2 regions of the Rahnella sp. R3(2024) genome follow, and region 1 is predicted to be linked to the other one. Evidence: predicted binding sites of a transcription regulator. Region 1 holds the regulator's gene; the other holds the start of a gene.
What was found. The regulator sigma-54, encoded in region 1, starts transcription at its own class of promoters, with help from an activator protein. The targets are predictions, from matches to a motif close to GTTGGCACANNTTTCGCTNT.

Region 2: a site for sigma-54 is predicted at 1,539-1,558, ahead of ABSH60_RS15475 (amino acid ABC transporter substrate-binding protein). Genes of this name have one in related genera too.

What each region holds. Positions count from the first base shown of each region.
Region 1 covers NZ_JBHGBU010000001.1:2,610,251-2,617,706, reverse strand. Annotated here, with positions in the region: gene ABSH60_RS11880 (calcium/sodium antiporter) at 293-1,270, shown strand; gene kdsD (arabinose-5-phosphate isomerase KdsD) at 1,290-2,276, shown strand; gene kdsC (3-deoxy-manno-octulosonate-8-phosphatase KdsC) at 2,293-2,859, shown strand; gene lptC (LPS export ABC transporter periplasmic protein LptC) at 2,856-3,425, shown strand; gene lptA (lipopolysaccharide ABC transporter substrate-binding protein LptA) at 3,403-3,960, shown strand; gene lptB (LPS export ABC transporter ATP-binding protein) at 3,967-4,692, shown strand; gene rpoN (RNA polymerase factor sigma-54) at 4,795-6,228, shown strand; gene hpf (ribosome hibernation promoting factor) at 6,252-6,539, shown strand; gene ptsN (PTS IIA-like nitrogen regulatory protein PtsN) at 6,649-7,119, shown strand; gene rapZ (RNase adapter RapZ) at 7,187-7,456, shown strand, end outside.
Region 2 covers NZ_JBHGBU010000001.1:3,436,482-3,443,937, reverse strand. Annotated here, with positions in the region: gene lnt (apolipoprotein N-acyltransferase) at 1-1,355, shown strand, start outside; gene ABSH60_RS15475 (amino acid ABC transporter substrate-binding protein) at 1,813-2,709, shown strand; gene ABSH60_RS15470 (amino acid ABC transporter permease) at 2,904-3,644, shown strand; gene gltK (glutamate/aspartate ABC transporter permease GltK) at 3,647-4,324, shown strand; gene ABSH60_RS15460 (amino acid ABC transporter ATP-binding protein) at 4,321-5,046, shown strand; gene ABSH60_RS15455 (zinc ribbon-containing protein) at 5,099-5,593, opposite strand; gene leuS (leucine--tRNA ligase) at 5,864-7,456, shown strand, end outside.

The DNA of each region.
Region 1 (7,456 bases):
AAATTACTTTCGCTAAGAATACGTCTGGCCCGCAAGCCGTGTTGTATAACTTTGGTATTTTTACAAAAACTTACCCCAGTTTCGTTACCAAAGTTGCCATCGATTTACTTTTCCGCCACAGACGGTCAAAATCAACGAATTACCATTTTATGATAAAAGCCTTCATCGTCTAACATACAGGAACCTGCTGGCGCCGTTTTCGTACAAAATATTGCCTTAACTTATGTTGACGAAGGAATCGCCTGCCTGAACGGGCAACGAACCTCGCATTATACCCAATAAAGGATGTTGCATGCTTCTCGCTATCGTACTGATGATTGTCGGCCTCTTACTTCTTGTTTATGCCGCCGATCGTCTGGTGTACGGAGCCGCAGTATTAGCACGCTCGATGGGCATGCCGCCGCTTATCATCGGCATTACCGTAGTCGGTGTCGGCATATCCCTTCCGGAACTGGTCGTTTCCACTACCGCCGCCATCAATGATCAAATGGATTTGGCGGTTGGAAACGCAATTGGTTCAAATATCATTAATATTCTTCTGATTTTGGGCGGTGCAGCCCTGATTCATCCACTTTCCGTTCGTTCTGATATATTACGCCGCGAACTCCCTCTATTGTTACTGGTCACAGGACTGTGTGGTTTTCTGTTAAGTGACGGAGAGCTTAGTCGCTTTGACGGTGTTTTGCTGCTGGCCAGTGCCGCCGCGTTTATGATGCTGGCGATAAAAATTGCCCGCGCGGCCGAAAAAGAAGGGCTGGATACGCTGACTTACGAGCAGATGTCTGAGCTTCCTTCCGACAGCAGTAATACCGTGGCGTTTTTATGGCTGGCATTGGGCTTTATCATCATGCCGCTGGCGTCCGGGATGATTGTCGACAACAGTACGGTTATTGCACGTTATTTTGGTGTCAGCGAGCTGGTGATTGGCCTGACGGTCATCGCCATCGGGACAAGTCTGCCGGAACTGGCAACGTTTATTGCCGGTGCCATCAAAGGTGAAGATGATATCGCGCTGGGTAATATCATCGGCGCGAATATCTTTAATACCTGTCTGGTGCTGGGATTACCCGCGCTGGTGGCGCCAGGCTCGTTCAACCCGGATGCGTTTCATCGCGATTACTGGGTAATGCTGGCGGTCAGTATCGTGCTCTCCGGGCTGTGCCTGATGCGCAAACATCGTATCGGTCACGTTGCGGGCGCACTATTACTCTGTGGATTTATCGCCTATATGGCAGTGCTGTTCCTTCAACCGGACAGCATCGGCCTTTGAACTCTGTCAGGAATTGACTATGGCTAACGATACCCTCGCCTCCGACTTTGATTTCCAGGCTGTCGGACGTGAAGTGCTGAAAACAGAACGTGAAGGACTTGAGCAGTTAGATCAATACATTAATGGCGATTTCACTCGCGCCTGTAAAATGATTTTCGCCTGTACCGGCAAAGTCGTGGTGATGGGGATGGGTAAATCGGGTCATATAGGCCGCAAGATGGCCGCGACCTTCGCCAGCACCGGCACACCGGCGTTCTTTGTACATCCGGGCGAAGCCAGCCACGGCGATTTGGGCATGGTGTCCAAACAAGACGTCGTGATCCTGATCTCCAACTCCGGCGAAGCGCACGAGATTCTGTCGCTGATCCCGGTATTAAAACGCCTGGATATCACGCTTATCTGCATGACCGCCAATCCCGAAAGTACCATGGGAAAAGCCGCCGATGTACACCTTTGCGTGCGTGTTCCGAAAGAAGCCTGCCCGCTCGGGCTGGCACCGACCAGCAGCACTACCGCCGTGCTGGTGATGGGCGATGCGCTGGCCGTCGCGTTGCTGGAAGCGCGCGGCTTCACACCGGAAGATTTCGCCCTGTCGCACCCTGGCGGAGCACTCGGTCGCAAGCTCTTGCTGCGCGTGAGCGATATCATGCACTCCGGTGACGAAATCCCGCACGTCAGCCGCGATGCGTCTCTGCGTGATGCCCTGCTGGAAATTACCCGCAAGAATTTGGGGATGACCGTCATCTGCGACGATTTAATGAAAATCGAAGGGATCTTTACCGACGGTGACTTACGCCGCATTTTCGACATGGGCGTCAATATCAATAACGCGTCCATTGCCGAAGTGATGACTACCGGCGGCGTGCGCGTGCGCCCTTCCCTGCTGGCGGTCGACGCACTGAATTTAATGCAGGAAAAACACATTACCTGTGTGATGGTTGCCGATGGTGACCAATTGTTAGGTGTGTTACATATGCACGACATGCTGCGCGCTGGCGTAGTTTAATTGAGGAATGCCCTGAATGAGTAATAGCGCAGCCCTGGTGGATACCTGCTACGGTCCGGTCAGCACCGATGTGCTTGAACGTGCGAAAGCGGTTCGCCTGCTGATTTGCGATGTGGACGGCGTCATGTCTGATGGCCTGATCTACATGGGAAATCAGGGAGAAGAGCTGAAAAGTTTCAACGTTCGCGACGGTTATGGAATTCGTTGCCTGCTGACGTCCGACATTGAGGTCGCGATTATTACAGGCCGTAATGCGAAATTACTGGAAGATCGCGCCAAAACCCTTGGAATTCGCCACTTGTATCAGGGGCAATCAGATAAGCTTTTGGCCTTCCGCGAACTGTTAGATACACTGTCGCTTCGGGCAGAGGAAGTCGCTTACATCGGTGACGACCTGATTGACTGGCCGGTGATGGCTGAAGTGGGTCTTTCCGTCGCGGTTCAGGATGCACACCCTATCCTGCTGCCAAAGGCGCATTACGTGACCCGCATTGCCGGTGGCCGTGGCGCAGTACGCGAATTATGTGACTTGATTCTGCTGGCGCAGGGCAAGCTGGAGGACGCCAAAGGGCTGTCGATATGAATAAAACAAGACTTTGGATCATTCTGGTACTGACCGCCATCGTGCTGATACTGATTGGCTGGTCACTGTCAGACAATACGGATGATGCGCCGCAGGCGGTCAACGATCAGGAACCGACCTACCAAAGCTCCCACACGGTAACCATGGTGTATGACCCGCTGGGAAGCCTGACCTACAAACTGGTGTCGGACCAGGTCAAATACTACACCACCGATCAGGTAACATGGTTTACCAACCCGGTGGCGACCATGTATGACAAGAATAAAGTGCCAACCTGGGTGCTGCGTTCTGATAAAGCCAAGATGACTCAGGATAAAATGCTCTATCTTTATGGGCATGTGCAGGCAGACAGCCTGACGCCAGAAACATCACAGCTGCAAAGAATCAAAACGGATAATGCACAGGTTAACCTGACGACACAGGACGTTGCCTCAGACGATGAAGTAACGCTTTATGGCACAGGTTTTACATCTAACGGCATGAAAATGCGTGGTAATCTGCGCGATAAAACAGCAGAGCTGATCGAAAAGGTAACGACCTCTTATGAAATTCAAAGCAAAAAATAAAATCCGTAATCTTCTGATCACCGGCTCGTTGTTGGCCATCAGCATTCCGGCATTCGCGCTGAAAGACGACACAACGAAACCGATCACCATTGATTCCGCCAATCAGGCGCTGGATGTGAACACCAACACGGCAACCTTTACCGGCAATGTGGTGGTGAATCAGGGCTCGATTCAGGTTAAAGCCGACAAAGTTGTGGTGATCCGCCCGCAAGGTGTCTCCGGCAAAGAAGTGGTGGAAGGCTACGGCAATCCGGTGACCTTCTACCAGTTGCAGGACAACGGTAAACCGATTAAAGGCCACGCGCAGAAAGTCCGTTATGAAGTGGAAACCGATCTGGTGACCCTGACCGGAAACGCTTACCTTGAACAGCTGGACAGCAATGTGAAAGGCGATCGTATTACCTATCTGGTGCAGAAACAGCAGATGGAAGCCTTCAGTGATAAAGGCAACCGTGTCACGACCGTGCTGGTTCCGACACAGTTGCAGGAAAAGACCCCGGCAGCAGCCGGTGGCCAGACCAAAAAGAGTAACTGATAATTTATGGCAAAATTAATCGCAGAAAATCTGGCGAAGGCATACAAAGGCCGTAAGGTCGTTGAAGATGTCAGCCTGGCAGTCAATTCAGGCGAAATCGTCGGATTACTTGGCCCTAACGGTGCCGGTAAAACCACCACCTTCTACATGGTGGTCGGTATCGTACAGCGTGACGCTGGCCGAATCATCGTTGACGACGAAGACATCAGCCTTTTGCCATTGCATACCCGCGCACGTCGCGGCATTGGTTACCTGCCTCAGGAAGCCTCTATTTTCCGCCGCCTCAGCGTGTTCGACAACCTGATGGCCGTGCTGCAAATCCGTGACGACCTGAACAAAGAACAGCGCAATGATCGCGCCAATGAGCTGATGGAAGAATTCCATATCTCTCACTTGCGCGATAACCTCGGCCAGTCACTGTCCGGGGGTGAACGCCGTCGTGTGGAAATTGCCCGCGCACTGGCAGCCAACCCTAAGTTTATCCTGCTGGATGAACCCTTTGCCGGTGTTGACCCGATTTCCGTTATCGACATCAAAAAAATCATTGAGCATCTTCGCGACAGCGGTCTGGGCGTTCTGATCACTGACCACAACGTCCGTGAAACGCTCGACGTGTGTGAACGCGCCTATATCGTCAGTCAGGGCAAGCTTATCGCCCACGGCACCCCAGCCGACATTCTTGCTGATGAACAAGTGAAACGTGTTTATCTTGGTGAAGAATTCCGTCTGTGATCTGCGCCGCCTGAAGCGCGCCTGTTTCGCTTTACACTGAAACAGGCCGTTTCTGACCGAAGTGTTGCCGTTCGAACTCATCTACGGATATAAAGCCAAGATATGAAGCAAGGTTTGCAACTCAGATTCAGCCAACAACTGGCAATGACTCCTCAATTACAGCAGGCAATCCGCCTGTTGCAATTGTCCACGCTTGAGCTCCAACAGGAGATCCAACTCGCGCTGGAGAGCAACCCTCTGCTGGAACAAACCGATCTTCACGATGAGATCGATGCGGTCGAAACCGCTGACAGTGAAGGTCTGGATACCCGCGAGGCTCTCGAGCAAAAAGACATGCCCGAAGAGTTACCGCTGGATGCGACCTGGGATGAAATTTACACCGCCGGAACACCGTCCGGTACCGGTAACGATTACAGCGACGACGAGCTGCCCGTTTATCAAGGTGAAACCACCCAGACGCTTCAGGATTACCTGATGTGGCAGGTCGAACTGACGCCGTTTTCCGACACCGATGCGGCTATCGCGACCTCGATTGTCGATGCGGTGGATGACACCGGATATCTGACGATTTCTCTGGACGATATTCTCGAAAGTATCGGCGATGACGACGTCACGATGGACGAAGTGGAAGCCGTGCTCAAACGCGTTCAGCGTTTTGATCCCGTGGGTGTCGCCGCGCGCGACCTGCGCGACTGTCTGCTGATTCAGCTTTCCCAGTACGTCCCGGAAACGCCTTTCATTACAGAAGCCAGACTTATCATCAGCGAACATCTGGATTTGCTGGCGAACCATGATTTCCGCGCACTTATGCGATCAACCCGTCTAAAAGAAGATACACTGAAAGGAGCGATGCTCCTGATCCAGTCTCTTGATCCGCGACCAGGCCAGTCGATCAACACCGGCGAATCCGAATACGTCATCCCGGATGTGCTGGTACGCAAAGTGTCCGGTGTCTGGACTGTCGAACTGAACTCAGACAGCATTCCGCGACTGAAAATCAACCAGCATTATGCTGCGATGGGCAATTCGACCCGCAGCGACAGCGACGGGCAATTTATCCGCAGCAATTTGCAGGAAGCCAAGTGGTTGATCAAAAGTCTGGAGAGCCGCAACGACACGCTGCTGAAAGTCACGCGCTGCATCGTTGAGCAGCAGCAGGCGTTCTTTGAGATGGGTGATGAATACATGAAACCGATGGTGCTGGCCGATATCGCCAGCGCCGTGGAAATGCACGAATCGACGATTTCACGCGTTACAACGCAGAAATTCCTGCACAGCCCGCGTGGCATTTTCGAACTGAAGTATTTCTTCTCCAGCCACGTCAGTACTGACAGCGGCGGCGAGGCATCGTCCACCGCGATCCGGGCGCTGGTGAAGAAATTAATTGCAGCGGAGAATCCTGTAAAACCGCTGAGTGACAGTAAGTTAGCTACCCTGCTTTCCAATCAGGGAATTATGGTGGCGCGCCGTACCGTCGCAAAATACCGAGAGTCTTTGTCCATCCCGCCCTCAAACCAGCGTAAACAGTTAGTTTGACCTCAACAGAGAAGGAAGACATTATGCAGCTCAACATTACCGGACATCACATTGAGATCACCGATCCCCTGAGAGAATTCATCACGATGAAACTGGCGAAGCTCGAACAGTATTTCGACAGGATAAATCAGGTGTATGTGGTGTTAAGCGTTGAAAAAGTGCAGAAAATCGCGGAAGCGACGCTGCATGTGAACGGAGGCGAGTTGCATGCCACCTCGGAGCATCAGGATATGTACGCAGCGATTGACGGCCTGGTTGATAAACTGGCGCGCCAGCTGAACAAACATAAAGACAAACTGAAACAGCACTGACATTCATGTAGCCAACCCTGTGCTACACACCTTCGGGCATCGGCTTGTGACCTTCGGGGAACGAGCCGATATAGCTTTAAGGGTGAATCAGTGCAAAAGTGAAGATGACATGATCAACGATACTGCAATGCAATTAACGTCGGTGCTGAATGCCGAATGCACCAAAAGCGGCGTTCATTGCGCCAGCAAAAAACGCGCGCTGGAAATCATCAGCGAACTGGCTGCCAAACAATTGAATTTGTCGCCACAAGTGATTTTCGACGCCATTTTGACCCGTGAGCGTATGGGCAGCACCGGGATCGGTGCCGGGATCGCCATCCCGCACGGCAAGCTGGAAGAAGACACATTACGCGCCGTCGGCGTGTTTATTCAGCTCGATCAACCGATCGCGTTTGACGCTATCGACAATCAGCCGGTGGATCTCCTTTTTGCCTTGCTGGTTCCGGCAGATCAATGTAAAACCCACTTACACACCTTGTCTTTAGTGGCCAAAAAATTGGCTGATAAAACAGTGTGTCGCCGTCTGCGCGGAGCGCAAAGCGACGAAGAACTGTTCCAGATAATGACAGAAAACGAATAAATTGATGATTCCCGGCAACGCGCCGGGAAAGTGAATTCTGAACACTGAATGCCAGGGGAGTGACACCATGGTGCTGATGATTGTCAGCGGCCGTTCCGGTTCCGGGAAGTCGGTTGCCCTAAGGGCATTAGAAGACATGGGATTTTACTGTGTGGACAATCTGCCGGTGGTTTTACTGCCGCAGCTCGCCCAGACACTTGTCGAACGCAATACGTCTGCCGCCGTCAGCATTGACGTGCGCAACATGCCAGAAACACCGGAAGTGTATGAGCATGCGATGTCACAACTGCCTGAGAGTTTTTCGCCGCAGTTGCTGTTTCTCGACGCAGACCGCAAT
Region 2 (7,456 bases), 830 kb from region 1:
GGGGAATGGGTCTTTTTGGCAGTGGCGTAAACTGGGTGTATGTCAGTATCGCCACCTTTGGCGGCATGCCGGAAGCCATCAACCTGTTTCTGGTGGTTTTGCTGGCGGCGTATTTGTCGCTTTACACCATGCTGTTTGCCGGCGTATTCAGCAAACTGTGGCCGAAAACAACCTGGTGGAAACTGGCGCTTGCCGCGCCCGCCCTATGGCAAATCACCGAGTTTTTGCGTGGCTGGGTGCTGACTGGTTTTCCGTGGCTGCAATTTGGCTACAGCCAGATCGACGGTCCGCTGAAAGGCCTCGCGCCGATCACCGGTGTTGACGGCATTACGCTGCTGCTGACGTCGTTGAGCGGCCTGCTGGTTTACGCATTCCACCAGCGGCGCATCACGCCGGGAATCATTGCGCTGGCCATGTTATTGCTGCCGTGGCCGTTGCGTTACGTTCACTGGTATCATGAACAGACGGACAAAACGGTGGATGTCGCGCTGGTTCAGGGCAACATTCCACAGTCGATGAAGTGGGATCCGAAAGCGCTGGAAAGTGCTTTGCAAACCTATCTGGATCTCAGTCGCCCGTACCTTGGCAAAGCCAATATGATCATCTGGCCGGAATCAGCAATTTCAGATATTGAATCCGATCAGCAAGCCTTCCTGAGTATGGTGGATAACATTTACCGCTCGCACGGTACGCAGCTGGTTACCGGCGTTATTGATGCCCGTCGCAATGAAGAAGGCATGAAGGTGTATAACAGCGCCATTGTGCTCGGCGGCGAGCAGTCTTATCGCTATCCGGACGACAACCGTTTTAATAAACATCATCTGGTACCGTTCGGGGAATTCGTGCCGCTGGAAACCATACTGCGCCCTCTGGCACCGTTCTTCGATTTACCGATGTCGGGGCTGACCAGCGGGGCGTACGTCCAGAAACCACTGATGGTCAGCGGCCTTAATCTGACCACCGCGATTTGCTATGAAGTGGTATTTGGTGAACAGGTGCGCGATAACCTGCAACCGGATACTAACTTTCTGCTGACGATTTCCAACGATGCCTGGTTCGGCCATTCGATTGGTCCGTGGCAGCATTTCCAGATGGCGCGCATGCGTTCGCTGGAACTGGGGCGCCCTCTGCTGCGCAGCACCAACAACGGTGTTACCGCGGTTGTGAATGCGCAGGGTGACGTTACGGCTGAAATTCCGCAGTTTACCCGTCAGGTGCTGAACGTGAAGGTTACGCCAACTACCGGCATGACCCCTTACGCACGCATGGGCTGGTGGCCGGTGTGGTTTGTGACCCTGCTCATGGCCTTTGTGGCTATCTGTCTGGGACGTCGTAAAGGCCAGATCATCCCCTGAAGTAAGTCATCAATAAGCCCTGTTAAGACAGGGCTATACTGTCAGGCGCCTTCGGGCGCCTGTTCTTTTTTGTCGCAACCCCTTCCCTGCCTGCAAAATCTCTCCCTGTTACCTGCTGCCGATTGTTTGAAAGGCGGTATTAAGCGCTGAATTTTAATTTGCCTTCGAAGTTAAATCAGGCCAACTGGCACGCGTTTTGCTACATCTGTTTGAAAGATATCTGATTAGTGACATTTTTTGACGTCTTGCATCATTTTGGTACAAAAAGGCTGTTCCTCATGCACTTTTGAAGTGCATAGCCTGTTGTCTGCTTTGATTTGGTGCGCGCCCCGTCTCAAAAAAGAAACAATGTTGTTTCATAAATTTCACATTCAGTTATTTTCTAGCTTCATATGACGAGGCATTAGCACTTTCTGATCCCTGAGTTTGGATCCCTAATGACAGCAAGGAGTTGGACATGCAATTGCGCAAATTGGCGTTATCAGTACTGTTGGCAAGCGTTGCCGCAAGCAGCTTTGCCCACGCGGAAGAACTGACCGGCACTCTGAAAAAAATTAAAGATAATGGCGTTATCGTCGTCGGTCACCGTGAGTCCTCGGTGCCATTCTCTTACTACAATAACGAACAGAAAGTCGTAGGTTATTCACAGGACTATTCCAACGCTATCGTTGATGCAGTCAAGAAAAAGCTGGACCTGCCCAACCTGCAAGTAAAAATGATGCCAATCACCTCGCAAAACCGTATCCCGCTGCTGCAAAACGGCACTTACGATTTTGAGTGTGGTTCAACCACCAATAATCTGGAACGTCAGCAACAAGCGGCCTTCTCAGACACCATCTTCGTTATCGGCACCCGTCTGTTGGTCAAAAAAGGCTCAGACATCAAAGATTTCTCTGACCTGAAAGGCAAAACCGTCGTGGTCACCTCCGGCACCACCTCTGAAGTGCTGCTGAACAAACTGAACGAAGAGAAGAAACTGGATCTGCGCATTATCAGCGCCAAAGACCACGGTGACTCTTTCCGTACGCTGGAAACAGGCCGTGCGGTTGCGTTCATGATGGATGATGCACTGCTGGCGGGCGAACGTGCCAAAGCCAAAAAACCTGATAACTGGGAAATCATCGGTACGCCGCAGTCGAAAGAAGCTTACGGCTGCATGATGCGTAAAGACGATGCGGAATTCAAAAAACTGGTTGATGACACCATCGTGAAGGCGCAAACCTCCGGTGAAGCAACCAAGTGGTTTGAAACCTGGTTCAAAAAACCTATTCCTCCGAAAAACCTGAACATGAACTTTGAATTGTCTGACGACATGAAAGCCCTGTTCAAAGCACCAAACGATAAAGCACTGTAATAGTAAGCAGACGGGTAGTACCGGGTATTAAAAATAAAGGCTGGCCAACCAGCTTGTGATGATGGTCCGAAAGGACAGACAGACCAGATGCGGGGTGGTCGTTCCCCACCCCGCATTTTTTCCGCCACTCACCCATGTTTATGGTTACGTCATCACTCAGAGGGGTAGTTTATTACCCGTGTCATGGAGTTTTTATGTCAATAGATTGGAACTGGGGCATCTTCCTGCAAGACGCCCCCTTCGGCAATACCACCTATCTGGGCTGGATTTGGAATGGATTTCAGGTCACGGTCGCGTTGTCGATTTGTGCCTGGATTATTGCCTTCTTCGTCGGCTCCCTGTTCGGTATTTTGCGTACCGTCCCCAACCGTTTTCTCTCCGGCATCGGTACCTGTTACGTTGAATTGTTCCGTAACGTGCCGCTGATTGTGCAATTCTTTATCTGGTATCTGGTGGTACCTGAGCTGTTGCCGGAAAACATCGGCATGTGGTTCAAATCAGAACTCGCGCCGAACGTGCAGTTCTTCACTTCTTCCGTTATCTGTCTCGGCCTGTTTACCGCTGCCCGCGTGTGCGAGCAGGTACGCGCCGCCATCCAGTCGTTACCCAGCGGACAACGCAATGCCGGTCTGGCGATGGGGCTGACGTTGCCTCAAACCTACCGTTATGTGCTGCTGCCAAATGCCTACCGTGTGATCGTGCCACCGATGACCTCCGAGATGGTCAATCTGGTGAAAAATTCCGCCATTGCCTCAACCATCGGTCTGGTGGATATGGCGGCACAGGCCGGTAAGCTGCTTGATTACTCTGCGCATGCGTATGAATCATTTACTGCCATTACCGTCGCCTACGTCCTCATTAATGCGGTGATTATGCTGCTGATGCATTTTGTAGAACGTAAAGTCCGCCTGCCGGGCAACATGGGAGGTAAATAAATATGCATGAATTTGACTGGAGTTCTATTGGCCCCGGCCTGCCCTATCTGTGGCAAGGCATGGTCATTACCCTCAAGATCACCTCACTGGCGATTGTCGTGGGGATCCTCTGGGGTACCCTGCTGGCGGTAATGCGTCTGTCGACCTTCAAACCGATCAGCTGGTTTGCCTCGGCGTACGTCAATCTGTTCCGTGCCGTTCCCCTGGTGATGGTGCTGTTGTGGTTTTATCTGATTGTGCCGGGCTTTCTGCAAAAAGTGCTCGGGCTGTCACCGAAAACCGATATCCGACTGATTTCCGCGATGGTGGCATTTGCGTTATTTGAAGCGGCTTATTACTCAGAGATTATACGTGCAGGGATCATCAGTATCGCTCGCGGGCAGTCTTCTGCCGCACTGGCGCTGGGCATGACCCAGTGGCAGTCGATGAAGCTGGTTATCCTGCCGCAGGCCTTCCGTGCGATGGTGCCTTTGCTGCTGACGCAGGCCATCGTTTTGTTCCAGGATACCTCGCTGGTCTATGTGCTCGGCCTCGCAGACTTCTTCCGCAGCGCCTCCAACATTGGTGACCGTGACGGTACGCTGGTGGAGATGGTGTTGTTTGCAGGACTTATTTACTTTGTTATCAGCCTTTCCGCTTCCTTGCTGGTGCGCTATTTGAAGAAAAGGACCGTTTCATGATTTCACTGAAGAATGTTTCTAAATGGTACGGGCACTTCCAGGTGCTCACCGATTGCAGTACCGAAGTTAAAAAAGGTGAAGTTGTGGTGGTTTGCGGGCCGTCCGGGTCAGGGAAATCGACGCTGATTAAAACCGTTAACGGCCTCGAGCCCGTGCAAAAAGGGGAGATTCTGGTTAACGGCACGCAGGTGAACGACAAGAAAACCAATCTGGCGCAGCTGCGGGCGAAAGTCGGCATGGTGTTCCAGCATTTCGAACTGTTCCCGCATTTGTCCATCATTGACAACCTGACGCTGGCTCAGGTCAAAGTGCTGAAACGTAATCAGGCGGAAGCGAAAGACAAAGGGCTGAAACTGCTGGATCGTGTGGGGTTATCTGCGCACGCCAACAAATTCCCCGGTCAGCTTTCCGGAGGACAGCAGCAGCGCGTGGCGATTGCCCGTGCGCTGTGTATGGATCCTATCGCCATGCTGTTTGACGAACCGACCTCCGCGCTCGATCCGGAAATGATCAATGAAGTGCTGGACGTCATGGTTGAGCTGGCAAACGAAGGCATGACGATGATGGTGGTGACCCACGAAATGGGCTTCGCCCGCAAAGTGGCTAACCGCGTGATCTTCATGGATGAAGGAAAAATTGTGGAAGACCGGAATAAAGACGACTTCTTCAATAATCCGCAATCCGATCGTGCCCGTGACTTCCTGGCAAAAATTCTGCACTGATAAGATGATTCAGCCTGCTACCGGGAGAGCCCGGTGCAGGCTGACTTATCAATCAAGGTTCAAAAGCATGGCGTGAAAATTCAGTATGTCCGCATTTAGGGCATTTGCTCAGGATTTCAGGCGTATACACCGCCAGGCTGAACTGGCAATTCTCACACACCAGATTCCCCAGCCCCACCACTTCCCCGCTGTGATATACACCGTGATGATTCACGTCTTTAAAGACTTCTTTCCATTCAAGCTGCGTTTTGTCCGTCATGTCCGCCAGCTCTTTCCACAGACTTTCTTTTAGCACCCGCATAAACACGCTGTCGGTGCTGTCATCAGCGACGGCCTGCTGGTTCTCGGTATAATTACGGGCAAATTCATGCAAATCACGCCGCACGGCGGAGGTTAACTGTTCAATCTGGATTTCAGACAGCTTGCCTTCCTCCTGTAAACGTACGCGGGCATCCTGTACCAGCGCACTGATATCACGTTCACCATTTTTTAATCGCTCAGTCAGCGAAGTGACTAACTGACGGTAATTTTGGGTAATATTGCTCATCATTTCCTCTCCTTGAACACACATAACCGTTCACCCGGCAGTTGCTTACTTGTCTTTATTTTAGTCGTAAATCCCTGATCCGTGGCGAAGATTATCCCGGCCTGCTTCGCAGATTGTGAATAATGGGCCATATGCGGGCAGAAATCCCCGTTAGCCCGTCGCTGGGTGTTGTTGCTGCCTCTGCTTATCGGCTATGCTATGCGGATCTTTTGATTAAAACTTTTTGAGCTACAGGCGTAGCTGTTTTCACTCACAGGACCACCGGCCGCCATGCAAGAGCAATACCGTCCAGAAGACATCGAGTCACACGTTCAGCTTCACTGGCAAGAGAAGCAAACTTTCAAAGTTACCGAACAGCCTGGCAAGGAGAAGTACTACTGTCTCTCCATGTTGCCTTACCCGTCAGGCCGCCTCCACATGGGGCACGTGCGCAACTACACCATCGGTGACGTGATTTCCCGTTATCAGCGCATGCTCGGTAAAAACGTTCTGCAGCCAATCGGCTGGGATGCATTCGGCCTGCCAGCTGAAGGCGCGGCGGTGAAAAACAACACTGCCCCTGCGCCATGGACGTACGAAAATATCGAATACATGAAGAACCAGCTAAAACTGCTGGGCTTCGGCTATGACTGGGATCGCGAAATTGCGACCTGCAAACCCGATTACTACCGCTGGGAACAATGGTTCTTCACCAAGCTGTATGAAAAAGGCCTGGTTTATAAGAAGACTTCCGCGGTGAACTGGTGCCCGCATGATCTGACCGTTCTGGCGAACGAACAGGTGATTGACGGCTGCTGCTGGCGTTGTGATACCAAAGTAGAACGTAAAGAAATTCCACAGTGGTTTATCAAAATCACCGATTACGCCGATCAGTTGCTTAACGATCTGGACACGCTGGAAAGCTGGCCGGAGCAGGTGAAAACCATGCAACGCAACTGGATTGGCCGTTCCGAAGGCGTGGAAATCACTTTTGACGTGGCAGACAGCGACGAAAAAGTGACGGTTTACACCACCCGTCCGGACACCTTCATGGGCGCGACTTATGTCGCCGTAGCCGCGGGTCATCCGCTGGCGCAACAAGGTGCACAAAACAATCCTGCCCTGAACGATTTCATCGACGAATGCCGTAATACCAAAGTGGCCGAAGCAGAAATGGCGACAATGGAGAAAAGAGGCATGGCAACCGGCCTGTTTGCTATTCACCCGCTGTCCGGTGAAAAGCTGCCAATCTGGGTCGCTAACTTCGTTCTGATGGAATACGGCACCGGCGCAGTGATGGCCGTTCCGGGTCACGACCAGCGTGACTGGGAATTCGCCACCAAATATAACCTGCAAATCAAACCGGTTATCCTGAACGCCGATGGCAGCCATCCTGAAATCACCGCAGAAGCGATGACCGAGAAAGGCACGCTGTTCAATTCAGGCGAATTCGACGGGCTGAACCACGAAGACGGTTTCAATGCCATTGCTGACAAACTGGTTGCTCAGGGTGTCGGTCAGCGCAAAGTTAACTACCGTCTGCGCGACTGGGGGGTTTCCCGTCAGCGTTACTGGGGCGCCCCTATCCCGATGATCACGCTGGAAGACGGCACCGTAATCCCGACACCAGAAGATCAACTGCCGGTCATTCTGCCGGAAGATGTGGTCATGGACGGCATCACCAGCCCAATCAAAGCCGACCCTGAGTGGGCAAAAACCACCGTGAACGGCATGCCGGGTCTGCGTGAAACCGACACCTTTGACACCTTCATGGAGTCTTCCTGGTACTACGCACGCTACACCTGTCCGCAATACGACGAAGGTATGCTGGATCCGGCTGCGGCCAACTACTGGCTGCCGGTTGATCAGTATGTGGGCGGTATC